DNA from 4 places in the Vibrio rarus genome. Region 4 is predicted to be linked to each of the others. Evidence: predicted binding sites of a transcription regulator. Region 4 holds the regulator's gene; each other region holds the start of a gene.

Region 1 (3,835 bases), 220 kb from region 4:
AATGGGCTTGGTTTATAAGCAATTTCGCTGCAATGTTTCAACACAAATGAGTGCAATGAACATTACTTTAGAAATGTATGGCGCCCTACGTGTATTACATGAACAAGGGGAAATGACACAGCAGCAATTAGCTGATTATTTACTCAGAAACCGCTCTGTTACGAAACGGCTTGTTGATAATGGGATTAAATTTGGCTTAATTATCGCGAATAAAAGCGCAACAAATAAAAAAGTGAAACTACTGACGCTAACACCTGATGGTGAGCAGATGGTCAACCAATGCACACCTATCATCAATAACATTACTCAGCAATTTCAAGATAAACTTAGTAAATCTGAATCCAAGAAACTGGTAACGCTGTTATCCAAACTGATTAGCAGCGATCACTTCGTGGATTAGCCCTTAATTAAAAATAACAATAAATCACTGAGCTTAGCGTAAGGCTCAGACACTCAACGACACTTAGTCCCAGATGGCAACTCGAAGGTATACTTATAATCTATTGGTTTATTAAGATCTAATCTAGCAATGGTTTGCTCGGCTAAAAATTGGTATAAAAATTGGGTATCACAAACATTATTGTAAGTAGAACCCTCAGTAAGCAATTCTTGTCTGCGGTCATCCGCATTCCAGAAGTTGAGCTTATACGTCGTTATCGTATGTATGCCCGTTTTAGTAGAGCTACCGGTCACACCAAATTTTTTGTCTTTAGTTGTCGTACACTTAGTACCAGAGGCATTGCATTTAGTATGGGTTGTGCCTGTTTCAACCATGCCATAATCGTCAGAGGTATATTGATAGGTTTGTGATCTTTTATTTACACTAACAAAAGCTTCAACATCAACTTCCACGGCTTGTGATTTAACATCGCTCTCGGAAAACACATTCAAAAAACCACGCTTATGCAAAGCTTCAATGGTAGGTTTCACATAGTATTTAGATTGAATGTCAGACTTATCAGCCACTGCCACTACTATGTTTTCATTCATTGAATAATTAACATCAGGATCAACCATACTGTACTGGCTTGCGCTTATATAATTTGCACAACCAGATAAGATGACAGGTACTAGCCCAACCATAAGCCATTGTTTAATGTTCATAATGCCGTTTTCAAGTCAATTTTATGCGCATCATACGTCATAAATAACATGTAAATGTTGATGAAAAATCAATTTTTACAATGCACAGATTTAAAATACCCAAATGCCACTCAACATCAGTCTTTTCAAAGATGCCAGTGTCACGTCATATAGACATAACACCCTATCTATCTCTAATGGCCACCCTACCCTTAAAACTTCCACTTTATCAGCACGACTGCTAATCCCACTAAACACACTTGTTTCAGACTATTACAGACCATGGCCACCCATTGTAAATAACAAGATTACATATCAGAAATGAATGCATTACCTGTTAGCAAACAGGAAGTTAGGTTAAATCTGAAAATATACAAACTGGGTACTTTAATGTGGGTGTCCGGATAAATCCTCAAAATGAATGCATTACCTGTTAACAGACTGGAAGTTAGATTAAATCTGAAAATATACAAAACTGGGTACTTTAGTATGGGTGTCCATATAAATCGATATAAATCGTGCATATAAATCGTGATTAAAGTAGCTGAATTTGATTCGCTATAAACACAATTATTTACACTCCGTTCTACAAATGGGTCCATGAGGCATCACCAAGGCACGCGCTTACTTGACTACAAACGCCAAAAACGACAAAGGCCTGACAACTTGAAAAGCTGTCAGGCCTTATAGAATGTGGCGCGCCCTGTAGGATTCGAACCTACGACCACATCCTTAGAAGGGACGTGCTCTATCCAGCTGAGCTAAGGGCGCGCTATAGGGAAAGGATTATACGAGTTGAGAGGCGTGGGTCAACGAGTTTGTCTCACATTTTCTTCTAAGTGTTGAAAAAAAAGACAATGCTGTGATTTTTATGGATAAAACATCATAAGCAAACGTTTGCTTTGTAGCAAAAGTGTTTCTTTTCTGCGACAATGCGCGCAAATGTTGAACCGCATAAAATAGGGATCGTCATGACTGCTCAAAATATTGATGGGAAACTCATTTCTCAAACTGTTCGTTCTGAAGTTAAGGCTCGTGTTAAGGCTCGCACTGATGCGGGATTACGCGCTCCTGGCTTGGCTGTGGTGCTGGTTGGTCAAGACCCCGCTTCACAAGTCTATGTGGGCAGTAAACGCCGTGCCTGTGAGGAAGTCGGCTTTGTATCTAAGTCTTTTGACCTTCCCTCTTCCGCAACAGAACAAGAGCTATTAGCTCTGATTGATCAATTGAATGTTGATGATGAAGTGGATGGTATTTTGGTTCAACTTCCGCTACCTGCTGGTATTGATTCTACGGATATTCTTGAACGTATTATTCCGGAGAAAGATGTGGATGGCTTCCATCCTTACAATGTTGGTCGTCTGGCGCAACGCATGCCTAAGCTTCGTTCATGTACGCCTAAAGGTATCATTACACTGTTAGAACGTTACAACATCCCTACTCATGGCAAGCATGCCGTGATTGTGGGTGCATCTAATATTGTTGGTCGCCCGATGACATTAGAGTTGCTTCTTGCCGGTTGTACTACCACAACTTGTCATCGCTTTACCAAAGATCTGGAAAGCCATGTACGCCAAGCTGATGTGCTCGTGGTGGCGGTTGGTAAACCTAATTTTGTACCGGGACACTGGGTGAAAAAAGGCGCGGTTGTGATCGATGTAGGCATCAACCGTTTAGAGAGTGGCAAGCTTATTGGCGATGTGGAGTACGACGTAGCAAAACAAAATGCCAGCTTCATCACTCCAGTCCCTGGGGGCGTTGGACCTATGACGGTAGCTAGCTTAATTGAAAACACTCTGATTGCTTGTGAACGATACGGCAAGTAAGTTTCGTTTGAGCGAGGTTTTCCTCGCTCAATGTTTTACCCTACTTCAACTCATCCGCTAGCGTACTTACCGCCAACCCAAAGTAATACGAACGATTCCAGTCCATTAACACTTTATAGTTGTTATACACTAAGTACACTCTGCCGGAAGGGGAATCTGGCGCGATAAGCCAAGCATTAATTTCTTTATTTAATTTAGGCAGATCATACCCTTGCAGATCACGTACCCCTAGCTCTTGCCATTGGCTTAACGTTTTACCTTGCTCACTTTTTAAGCCAAATTGTGCGGCATCAATGGGGCGAGTTAAGGTGACTTGTCGCCCCCAAGTGTAATGATTATTCCAACCGGCCTGTTTTAAATAATTGGCCGCAGAGGCAAACACATCTTGTTCGTTATGCCAGATGTTTTTGCTGCCATCCCCATTGCCGTCCGCAGCATAGTTCAAAAAAGAGCTCGGCATAAACTGAGGCTGCCCCATTGCCCCAGCCCAAGAGCCTTTCATGTTTTTCGCACTAATATGACCTTGATCTAAGATGGTTAATGCCGCCATCAGTTCTTTACGAAAAAAGGCCTCTCGTCGCCCCTCATAAGCCATTGTGGATAAAGCATCAATGACACTGTAGCCTCCGGTTAATGCACCAAAGTTGCTTTCTACACCCCATAAGGCCACGATAAAGCGAGGTTGTACACCATACTCAGCCCCGATACGCTCTAGCTCTACTCTGTGTTTTTGATATTTTTGTCGAGCTTGCTTGATCTTCCACTGTGGCACTGCGCGAGGAATGTACTCATCTAAAGTAATTTTTTGCTCCGGTTGCGAGCGATCAGCGGACACGGCGCGAGGTTTAAACTGCACATTAGCAAAAGCCGTATTGATCGTTTTTACACTGATACCCCGATTGCTTGCTTCACTTTTAAAGGTGGTG
Region 2 (3,835 bases), 500 kb from region 4:
ATGGTCATGATTTGGGGTTTCGGTATCCATAAAAAAGGAGTAAAATGTGTCCCCCATTTGGTCACACAGAGAATGTATGAACAAGCAAAAAGCGTTGAAAAAAATAGCAAAATGCCTTGAGTTAGGTAATTCAGCCAACGTCAACGAGGCTGCCAACGCCATCAAGATGGCACACAACCTTATGCTCAAATATGGCCTTGAAAAAGACGATATTGAGTTCATCAAAATGGGGAAAACTCAATCTTCTCACCTTCTGCCAAGTAACGTGGGAAGCAATATCTTACGAGTCATTCGCGGTATCAACACCAAATTTGGTGTGGAAGCGGTGCTTCTGAACCATAAGGGACTCAAGCGAGCAGAGTTCATTGGCGAGGCGGATCGCGCAATTTTTGCAGCCTTTGCTTTCGATGTTGTCTATAGAGAGATGAACGAACACACCGGTAAGTTTCGCAATAGCTTTGCCGGTTCTGGCACACCCACCTCTGAAGTCACCAAGCGGGTCAACTCCTTCTTGTCTGGCTGGATTGAAGGCGCTTTAGAAAAATTACCTATTATCGCTCCAGATGACGAATCCGATAAAAAAATCAAAAATTATATTGATAAAGAGTTTGAAAATATCGATAGAGAGACATTCAAAAAACAACTTCAAGAAGCCATGAAAAACCTCACCGCTGATTATGAAGTGGGGCTTAAGAAAGGCAGAACACTTTCAGTCAGCCGCCCAGTAGAAGGGGCGCAAGCGAAAAAGTTGCTCAAATAACTTATCTCTTTGCTCGGTGTGCCCTATTTGTTGACGCGTGATTTTTTCACATCATTGTAATAATAAGCGTCTACCCTTATGACACACCTCAAAATTGTTATGATTCAAATTAAGCGTGGCTGTCATTGAGAATGGTTTTTCTTGAGACCCTCTTGCAAGATTTCAATAGCCCGTAAATTCGTATCAAAGCAAAGTAAATAAGAGACTAACCTAAGGAGTAACTCGCACTATGCAAACAACTTTTGCTCACTGTGATTGGTGTAAAAAATTGGCTTATGTGGAAAAATTGCAATACATGGATGGCTACATTAATTCATGCTGCTCTATCTGCAAGCAAACCGCTTTAATTGATATCAAACGCTATAATCACGAAGAAAGTATTACCCCACAAAAAGATACATTAGTTCAACCATAACGTTAAACCTAAACCCGACACACACTGACTCAGCCTTTGCTGGGTTTTTTTATGTCTAAATTTTACAAAGAAGCTTGATTTTTAACCGTAACAGTATTACTGTTTATCCATACAGTATGGATAAGGATACAGTAATGCAGTTTCAGAATATACATTCTCTCGACGCCGTTGTTAGCTTATATAACCCTTGTAACTTGCAGCGCTTAGCAAAAGCGTCTTCTGTAAAGAAATGGATTTTATTTACCGCTCAAACTACACTGCCACAATTGCACGACCTGCAAACCTATCACGTAGATTGCGAAAAAATCATTCATCTAAAGCCTTCGAGTAAAAGCAACGAAATCGAAGTAGTTATCAAAGCCATTACTTTAGGTACAGCGAGTGCGGTTGTGGCTAGTCACCGTATTGACCGTCTCGCTCAACAGAAATTGCAACAACTGGGTAAGGAGCATGGATGCGATGTGTTTTTTTCAACCTTAAACACTCAGTATCTTCATTAATTTAACAAAATCGTAATATATGTGTAGGTGATATAACCTTCATAAAAAAGGTCTTAGCGCAATCGTTTGCTTTTATATTGGAATAGTGAATTTGATCTGTGTATTATTCGCATCAGTATTTGCCCTATTAGGTATAAATTATGAATCTTGCTGACCAAGTTTTAGACGTAAACGATGACTTGCCTATTCGTACAGATAAGCCCGTTCACAGCGGTAAAGTACGTTCTGTGTATTGGCTAACTGAAGAAGACAGTCGTCGCTTAATTAAAGAGAAAAACTATGATGTTGCTTCTGATGCTCCATTAGCCATCATGGTAATTAGTGACCGCATTTCTGCTTTCGATTGCATTTGGCACGGTGAGCAAGACTTAAAAGGGATCCCTGGTAAAGGGGCTGCGTTAAACGCTATTTCTAACCATTGGTTTAAGTTATTTAAAGATAACCATTTAGCAGACAGTCATATCCTTGATATCCCTCACCCACTGGTATGGATTGTGCAAAAAGCCAAGCCGGTTATGGTTGAAGCCATTTGTCGTAAATACATCACAGGCTCAATGTGGCGCGCGTATGAAAAAGGCGAACGCAGTTTCTGTGGTATTAATCTGGCTGAAAACCTTAAAAAAGATGGGCTATTAGAGGATCTACTCATTACCCCATCCACCAAAGGCATTTTAAAAGGCATTCCTAATGTTGCCGAAGTGGATGATGTCAATATTACCCGCCAAGATCTTTTAGATAACTACCAAGCTTTCAACTTCCAATCACAACAAGATGTTGACCGCTATGAAGTTTTACTAAAAGAAGGATTCAATGTTATTGACAATGCTCTACAACAGATTGACCAAATCTTTGTTGATACAAAATTTGAATTTGGCTACGTGACCGACAGTAAAGGCATAGAGAAGCTCATCTACATGGATGAAGTGGGTACCCCTGACTCTTCTCGTATCTGGGATAAACAAGCCTATGCTCAAGGTGAAATTGTTGAAAACTCTAAAGAGGGTTTCCGCCAATTCCTGCTAAACCACTTCCCAGATCCAGACATCCTACTCAATAAAGATAGAATGGATGAACGTAATGCTCTGGCCAAAGACAATGCACTGCCGTTATCAGCCATGATGGACTTATCTAAAACTTACATTTCTATTGCTGAAAAAATCACAGGCAACAAGATTACTCTTAGCGAGAACCCTAAAGCCGAAATTATGGCTATTTTATCTAGCCAGTATGGTTTAGTTGATTAGGCATAGGCTCTCTTCATGACGGATTGTCTTGGACTCAAGGTATATATGCACATAATCAATTAGCGTAAATTCATACCACTACAGTCATTAAGTGGTCAGAAATAACGCAGAAAAAACACTTGAGAACAAGTCGCTATTTTTGATAAGTAGTTGTTTTACAATCAAAAATGGCAACACCATCATCAAGAGATTTAACACGCTAGAATGTTCAGTTATTTAGTAAGACTGGTATAACAACGCCACTAATATAATTAGTGGCGTTGTTTCATTTTAATGCCCGTAAGGAAGGTTATGATTGGTTTTAGGCAAAATTTTACTCAGTAGCTTGTTTTTTATTGAGTGAGTTAATAAAGAAAAATGCACGCCTTGGATCGCCCCTTCGAGTTTCCACAACAATGTAATGCTTAAATCATTCCCGTATACGGACTGTAACCGTCTAAAGGCTTCACCTGATCCCATAACCATTAATGCCTCCCTGTCAGACACTTCAATTCTTGCTAACATCCTTTCAATACTCAATTGCAAATTAGGCAAATCTCGAAGGCGTGCTTGCTCTCGACATTGCAACTTATCGCGATTGGCAATGGCTATGGATTTAAAAAATAACAGCCGTACCCGTTCTCGATCAAACCTATGCATATCTGTAATGTCATAGTAATTAATTTTGGCGTAGCCAATTCTTTTTTTATATCGGTATTGTTGACAGCCAAAGTCCTGTAACTCATTGGTTAGCTTTGGGCCCCCACGCAAATAAGCGCGCAGATCATCCACCAATAGAAACATCACATCATGCTGAAAGTAACCTATTCCACCAAACATTGAACGCGTTGTTATCCCTTCAAAACGCATCACATCCTTTACTACTGGCATCATTCCATTATTCGCCATATTGTATTTCCCCACTCAAACATTATTA
Region 3 (3,835 bases), 1.1 Mb from region 4:
CAAGGTTATCTATGACAGCAAAATTCACCTGATTAATCATGCCCTTGGCCTGCACTCATATGTAAATAGAGTTCAGGGTAATAAAGTGAAGTCTAAAAATGAAATCCGCATTGCCAGTGTCTTTAAAAATGCCCCTGAGCCTCTACTGCGCATGCTGATCGTACATGAACTGGCACACTTAAAAGAAAAGGAACACAACAAAGCCTTTTACTCACTCTGTTGCCATATGGAGCCGAGTTATCATCAGTTAGAGTTAGATGCACGTCTGTTTATGATGTCTCTAGAACAATCCTAACATGTATAAAAAAAGCGAACCTTTCGGTTCGCTTCTGTATTTATCGGTATTAAAAACGCTTACGCGTAAACAGGTTTACGGTTACAAATTTCTAGTACTTTCGCTTTGGTTGCTTCAATCACAGACTCATCACCCATGTTGTCTAAGATGTCACACATCCAGCCAGCAAGGTTTTTCGCATCGTCTTCAGTGAAACCGCGACGAGTGATTGATGGTGAACCAACACGAATACCTGAAGTCACAAATGGGCTACGTGGATCGTTTGGTACTGAGTTTTTATTAACCGTGATGTTAGCAGAACCTAAAGCAGCATCCGCTTCTTTACCTGTAATGTTTTTGTCGATTAGGTCAACAAGGAACAAATGGTTCTCAGTTGAGCCTGAAACAATGTTGTAGCCACGAGACAAGAATTCGGCAACCATTGCTTTAGCATTGGCAACAACGCGAGTTTGATATTCTTTAAACTCTGGCTCTAGTGCTTCTTTAAAGGCTACCGCTTTACCTGCGATAACATGCATTAAAGGACCACCTTGGCCACCAGGGAAGACCGCTGAGTTCAGTTTCTTGTAAAGATCTTCACCTTCGTTAGAAAGAATTAGACCGCCACGAGGGCCAGCAAGAGTTTTGTGAGTTGTTGTAGTTACAACGTGCGCATGAGGAACAGGGGTTGGGTACACACCTGCGGCAATAAGACCGGCAACGTGCGCCATGTCTACAAAGAAGTACGCGCCAACTTTATCTGCGATTTCACGCATACGAGCCCAATCACACACTTGTGAGTACGCTGAGAATCCACCAATAATCATTTTTGGTTTATGTTCTACAGCCAATGCTTCCATTTCTTCGTAGTCAATTTGACCTGTTTCATCGATACCGTAAGGGATGATGTTATACAGTTTACCTGAGAAGTTAACTGGAGAGCCGTGAGTTAAGTGACCACCATGAGCAAGGCTCATGCCTAGCACTGTATCGCCCGCATTAAGCAATGCCATGTAAACAGCGTTGTTAGCTTGAGAGCCTGAATGAGGCTGAACGTTCGCGTATTCTGCACCAAACAATTTACAAGCACGTTCGATAGCCAGTGTTTCCACTTTATCAACGAACTCACAACCGCCATAGTAACGCTTGCCAGGGTAACCCTCTGCATACTTATTCGTTAACTGAGAACCCTGAGCTTCCATTACACGTGGGCTAGTGTAGTTTTCTGAAGCAATAAGCTCAATGTGCTCTTCCTGGCGCACTGTTTCTTCTTGAATAGCGGTAAATAGATCCGCATCATAATCAGCGATGTTCATGTCACGCTTTAGCATCTGTATCTCCTGACTCAGATTAAACTGTAAATAGCAAAAAACCACACAATGACCAAAAGCAAACGTTTTCGTCACGATGATAGCAGCATTTTACCGAATTAAACTTGTATAACAAATTTTTTATCCCTGTTTTCTATAGATATATTCGCTTAAATCGACTACAGAAGAAAGAGCTATCTGCCATTCTCTTAACCAAATTGCTTAAATTTACAGCGTGTAAATGAAAAATTACACGGCATTCACGAGAATATTATGCAAAGAGTTCGGTAACGGGCCCTTTTCTTATACTATTTGCCGCTGTTTTCACAAGGTTAATACAATGAACAAACACAGTTTTCTTGAAGATTGCGCAGCTATCTTTACCGGCACGCTATTAGTTGCCATTGGTCTCTATTTTTTAAAATCATCATCAATGATTGTGGGAGGCACGGCAGGGTTAGGCTTACTGTTTACTCAGTTTATCCCGTTAAGCTTCGGTACTATGTATTTTTTGGTGAATATCCCTTTTTATTTTTTGGCATGGTCTCGACTAGGTAAACGCTTTACGATCAATAGCATTATATGTGTCTCTTTGGTCTCTTTAATGGCCGACAACCTACATTATGTGTTGCAATTTGAACTTCTTAACCCCATTTTCTCGGCGATATCTGGAGGCACATTTATTGGTTTAGGGCTGCTTGTGCTATTTCGACATCGAGCCAGTTTAGGGGGGTCTAATGTATTATGTTTGGTGATTCAAGATAAGTTGGGAATTTCGGTAGGCAAGACGCAATTGCTGTTTGATACCACTATTTTGCTGTGTTCGCTGTATTTTATCTCTTTGTCTCTTATTGCTTGGTCTATCTTAGGGGCGGTCTTTATTAACCTAATATTATGGATGAACCATAAACCGACACGCTATACCGTTCACTACAAATAATCCGCTTATCAGTGCCACAACATGGAAGGCTACTGCCTCCATATTGTGGCAATAGCCGTTGTTGAAACTATTGAGACTAATTCGCCTCAAGATAAGACGGTACTTCAGCAATACTATCTAGCACAACGGTAGCCAAGTCTTCGCCTTTGTCTGTAACCGGCTTGCCAGTGCGCACTAATATTTTAGTCCCCACTCCAGCCGCTTCTGCTGCCATCAGATCTTCTGCTTTATCACCCACCATAACGGAGTTTTTCATATCTATTTTCAGAAAATCTCGAGCAGATATAAACATACCGGGTTTCGGCTTACGACAATCACACTCTTGCTTATATTCTCCAATACCGTGCTCTGGGTGGTGAGGACAATAATAAATTCCGTCAAGCTCAACGCCATGATCAGAGAAATTCCAGTCCATCCATTGGGTTAGAGACTCAAATCGTTCTTCACTAAACTTACCTCGAGCAATACCTGACTGATTGGTGACTAACACCAACATGTAGCCCATGTGTTGTAGCTTTTTGCTAGCTTCAAACACTCCTGGTATGTACTCAAAATCATGCTCGTCATGCACATAGCCATGATCCACATTAATGACACCATCACGATCCAAAAAAACAGCGGGTTTAGACACGGTAAATTACTCTGTTTAGCTTCCTTAATATGCGAACAATTATCGCACGCTTTCCTGTCTATCGCACCTAGGTTTTACTTTTAGACGTCTAGACGTAAAAATATCTATTGACTTGAGCCAGTGAAATATCTAGCATCGACGCTAGTTTACAACCCTCTCCCTAATCAAGCAGGCTTTTTGATGATAGAGATTAAGCAAGTTAACAAGATATTCTACCAAGGCTCTACCCCTATTAATGCCTTAAAAGATATCAACCTAACCATCGCCAAAGGTAATATCTTTGGTGTGATTGGTTCTTCTGGTGCAGGTAAAAGCACTCTTATTCGCTGTGTTAACATGCTCGAAGCGCCAAGCAGTGGTGAAGTGATTGTCGATGGCATAGATCTCACTAAACTGTCTAAAACTGAGCTGTCCGAAGCTCGTCGTAACATAGGCATGATTTTTCAACACTTTAACCTGCTTTCATCACGCACCGTTTTTGATAATATCGCACTTCCTTTAGAGCTTGCAGGTAAAAGCAAAGAGTACATCGCTAAAAAAGTCACCGAGCTATTAGGCTTAGTTGGCCTTACTGATAAGAGCGATACTTACCCATCTAATTTGAGTGGTGGACAAAAACAACGTGTGGCTATTGCTCGCGCCTTATCTAGCGATCCTAAAGTATTACTGTGTGATGAAGC
Region 4 (3,835 bases):
TCAATCCCACATTGTGCAGCCTTGGCAAAAATACACACCGCAAGCCCGTTACCTAGAACAAACCGAACGTTACTGGCACGAAACGATGGGGCAATGGTGGCAACGTTTGAGAAATTTAGCCAATGGTGAGTAATGCACTCACCTTTTGCTTCATTGCGCACATTTTAATTAATATTCATCTCACTCACATAGTAAAGATGACCTAAGCTACTATTCTTTATAGTAATTAAAATGAAATTGTGGTGCGTTTATGCAAGAAGTTAAGCAGTTCAACGAGCAACGAGCAGAGATCTACTGGTGGTTTTCCAGCCTTTTTTCTAAGGAACTAACAGAGCAAGATTTGCAGGCTTATCAATCTTCTGCTGTGCGTGGCTTTCTTGCCGGTTTAGGTGAGAATCCACAACTTAGTGAGGCGGTGGAGGCTTTAGTGGATGCCTTTGACCGACTACAACAGCGTGAAGATGCGCAATTAGAATTGTCCGCCGACTTTTGTAATCTGTTTCTCACCTCAGATAAATACGCCGCCTTACCTTATGCCTCTCTCTATCTTGAAGAAAACAAGCTACTTAACGGCAAGCCTGCACAAGACATGACGCAATTAATGTTAAATAAAGGCATTAAGGTAGATGGTCACTTCAATGAACCCGCTGATCATTTAGCCATTGAGTTGGATTTTCTAGGCAATCTTATTATTCGTTGTAATGCCCTAGAAAAAGAGTCGCATATGGAAGCGGCCCTGGCAGAGCAAAAAGCCTTAATTGAGCAACACCTCTTAACCTGGATACCCCAGTTTTCTGCTGACTGTAAACGCTATGATGAATTTGGTTTTTATGCGGCCGTATCCGTATTACTAGTGAATTTTTGCAAAATTGACTGCCACTATCTTGCTAATGAGACATAGATTCCAAATATATTCATAAATCCATTGTCAGTGGCCATATTTATGGCTAGACTCCCCCTCCGCGCAATCGTTTGCTGAGTGAAGGATCGCACAGTTTAATTTATGTTTATTGCATCCATCTTTTATTAACAAGGTAACGCATGGCAACCATCAAAGACGTCGCTAAACTTGCAGGGGTTTCTACCACCACAGTTTCTCACGTTATTAATAAAACACGCTTTGTGGCCGAAGCAACTCAGCAACGAGTGATGGAAGCCGTAAAAAACCTAAATTACGCCCCAAGTGCCGTTGCTCGTAGTCTAAAATGCAATAGCACACGAACTATTGGCATGTTAGTGACTCAATCCACTAACCCTTTCTTTGCCGAAGTGGTCGACGGCGTTGAAAGTTACTGTTACCGCCAAGGTTACACTCTTATTTTGTGTAATACCGGTGGGCTATACGAAAAGCAACGTGATTATATTCGTATGTTAGCGGAGAAGCGCGTCGACGGTATTTTAGTGATGTGTTCTGACTTAACCGAAGAGTTGCGTCAAATGCTCGACTCTCACCCTAACATCCCAAAAGTGGTTATGGACTGGGGACCGGAGTCTTCCTCGGCAGATAAAATCATTGATAACTCTGAAGAAGGGGGGTATTTAGCCACTAAATACTTAGTTAACAATGGTCACCATAAAATTGCCTGCCTGACTGGACAAGCTGAGAAACTGGCCTGTATTGAGCGCATTTCTGGCTACAAAAGAGCGTTAGCTGAAGCCAATATCCCATTTAATGAAAAACTCATTTTTGAAGGTAACTTTGAATGTGATACGGCTGTAGAAGCGGCCGATAAACTGGTAGCAATGTCTAAAGAAGAGCGTCCCACCTCTATTTTTTGCTTCAATGATATTATGGCGTTAGGCTTGATCAGTCGTCTAAGACAACACAATATCGACATTCCCGAAGATATTTCGGTCATTGGCTACGATAACATCGATCTTGCGGCTTACTTCTCACCACCATTAACCACCATACATCAGCCCAAACGCCGTGTGGGTAAAACCGCCTTTGAGATCCTGTTAGAGCGCATTAAAAATAAAGAGCATGAGCGTCGCATCTTTGAAATGCACCCAGAGCTAATTGAAAGAGCCAGTGTCAAAAACCTCAATAACGACTAGGCCAGCAAGGTAGCAAACCTCTTACGATCGGCAACCTCTTGGTTGTCGATTTTTTTTATTACTAAAAAGCGCTATAGGCCCACTTTTTTCCATCACAGTGAAAGTTTTAGTTTCGTCAACGTGTCTCTATACTTATTGCATAACAATAAGAGCTCACACATGAATAAGAAATTGATAATAGGACTAATTTTAGTCTGTGCCATCGTACTTTTGGCCGTCAACTTTGGCCAACACTTCACTTTAGAAAACGCTAAAGCGCAACAACTCGCCCTAAATAGCCACATAGCTGAACACTTCTTGTTATCCGCCACACTGTACTTTATCGGCTATGTGTTTATCACCGCTTTTTCCATCCCTGGAGCGGCCGTTGTCACTCTGCTTGGCGCGGCCTTATTTGGCTTTTGGAGTAGCTTATTGTTAGTGTCGTTTGCCAGCACAATTGGCGCAACTTTGGCGTTTTTAAGCAGTCGTTATTTGCTTCGAGACTGGGTGCAAGCGAAGTTTGGGTCAAAACTTGCGACCATCAATAACGGGGTAGAGAAAGATGGGGCCTTTTACCTCTTTTCTTTACGTCTTATCCCAGTATTTCCTTTTTTCTTAATCAATCTATTGATGGGGTTAACACCTATTTCTGTTGCCAAGTTCTATGTGGTCAGCCAATTAGGAATGTTAGCGGGTACTATGGTTTACCTCAACGCCGGTACGCAACTAGCCGAAATTGACAGCCTTTCCGGTATCGTATCCCCTACTGTGTTAGCCTCATTTGCGTTATTGGGTTTATTCCCGCTAATTGCGAAATGGGTCATGGCAAAACTGCGCCCACACAATAGTTCAACCACCGTATAATCCCCATCACCGTAATTCATAGATGATGCGGGCAATGACTTACGGTGAGCACAATGCCACCGTAGTCAATCATACCAAGTAAGTTGTCAGAAATAGCGTAGGAAAAATGCTCGAAAACAAAGCGGAATATTTCGATAAGTCGTTATTCTACTATCAAAAATTCTAACGCAGTTCTCGAGTATGTTAACAATCTAGAATGACCATTTATTGAGTACGATTGGTACCACTAGGATAGAAATAAAAATATTTATTGCGCAAAACCCACCGCAAGCTCATATCATGCGTGAGCTATTACTGAGTTATAATATTGAAACTGAGGTACGTGGCGAAGGAATGTTTGGTTTACAAGGAGAACTGCCTATGGACGATTCTACCTTGCCTTATCTATGGTTGCTTACGCCGCATCAGCACACACAAGCTAAAACCATTATTGCCGAGTTTGAACAACTGCATCAGCAAATCGCTTCGCAAAAATGGCGCTGTATCGAATGTGATGAGATTAATGAAGGTCAGTTTGCTCTTTGCTGGCAATGTGGCAGCAATAGACCAGAAGATTAAGCCAAAGCCTGAATAAATGAGATTGAACGCTGATTAAACTCTTGTGGTCTTTCCACATTGCACACATGGCCACAATCTGCAATTTCCACCAATTGGCTGTTTTTGTGCGCCAACACCATCTCTTTCACTGGTTTAATGAACATATAGTCTTTGTCGCCCATCAAATAAAGAGTGGGGATATTAAGCTCTTTATCTTTAAAATATTTCATTAACGGGTTCACGTCTGCCGCCAATTTAAACCAACGCTTAAATTCTTTCTGGCACAGCTTTCGAGCTTCGCGCACAAACATCAGTCGAGACTCTAATTGGCCTTTTTGTGGCATCACTATCCATGCAAATAAACGATAGAGCCACATATAAGGGATGATATTCT

The links. The regulator PurR, encoded in region 4, represses purine synthesis genes. The targets are predictions, from matches to a motif close to TNANGNAAACGTTTNCNTNA.
Region 1: folD (bifunctional methylenetetrahydrofolate dehydrogenase/methenyltetrahydrofolate cyclohydrolase FolD) is a predicted target of PurR. The motif match lies at 1,969-1,988, and genes of this name have one in related genera.
Region 2: OCU56_RS05880 (phosphoribosylaminoimidazolesuccinocarboxamide synthase) is a predicted target of PurR. The motif match lies at 1,730-1,749, and genes of this name have one in related genera.
Region 3: glyA (serine hydroxymethyltransferase) is a predicted target of PurR. The motif match lies at 1,660-1,679, and genes of this name have one in related genera.

What each region holds. Positions count from the first base shown of each region.
Region 1 covers NZ_AP024900.1:1,961,878-1,965,712, forward strand. Annotated here, with positions in the region: gene OCU56_RS08875 (MarR family winged helix-turn-helix transcriptional regulator) at 1-400, shown strand, start outside; gene OCU56_RS08880 (hypothetical protein) at 454-1,104, opposite strand; tRNA gene OCU56_RS08885 (tRNA-Arg) at 1,778-1,854, opposite strand; gene folD (bifunctional methylenetetrahydrofolate dehydrogenase/methenyltetrahydrofolate cyclohydrolase FolD) at 2,055-2,909, shown strand; gene OCU56_RS08895 (lytic murein transglycosylase) at 2,950-3,835, opposite strand, start outside.
Region 2 covers NZ_AP024900.1:1,236,759-1,240,593, reverse strand. Annotated here, with positions in the region: gene OCU56_RS05895 (DUF2786 domain-containing protein) at 77-760, shown strand; gene OCU56_RS05890 (hypothetical protein) at 990-1,175, shown strand; gene OCU56_RS05885 (hypothetical protein) at 1,310-1,675, shown strand; gene OCU56_RS05880 (phosphoribosylaminoimidazolesuccinocarboxamide synthase) at 1,816-2,919, shown strand; gene OCU56_RS05875 (TfoX/Sxy family DNA transformation protein) at 3,190-3,807, opposite strand.
Region 3 covers NZ_AP024900.1:649,467-653,301, reverse strand. Annotated here, with positions in the region: gene OCU56_RS03050 (M48 metallopeptidase family protein) at 1-295, shown strand, start outside; gene glyA (serine hydroxymethyltransferase) at 355-1,605, opposite strand; gene OCU56_RS03040 (YitT family protein) at 1,925-2,524, shown strand; gene gmhB (D-glycero-beta-D-manno-heptose 1,7-bisphosphate 7-phosphatase) at 2,601-3,155, opposite strand; gene metN (methionine ABC transporter ATP-binding protein MetN) at 3,336-3,835, shown strand, end outside.
Region 4 covers NZ_AP024900.1:1,741,278-1,745,112, forward strand. Annotated here, with positions in the region: gene elyC (envelope biogenesis factor ElyC) at 1-133, shown strand, start outside; gene torD (molecular chaperone TorD) at 251-901, shown strand; gene purR (HTH-type transcriptional repressor PurR) at 1,042-2,058, shown strand; gene OCU56_RS07980 (TVP38/TMEM64 family protein) at 2,218-2,904, shown strand; gene OCU56_RS07985 (DUF2007 domain-containing protein) at 3,142-3,462, shown strand; gene OCU56_RS07990 (alpha/beta fold hydrolase) at 3,459-3,835, opposite strand, start outside.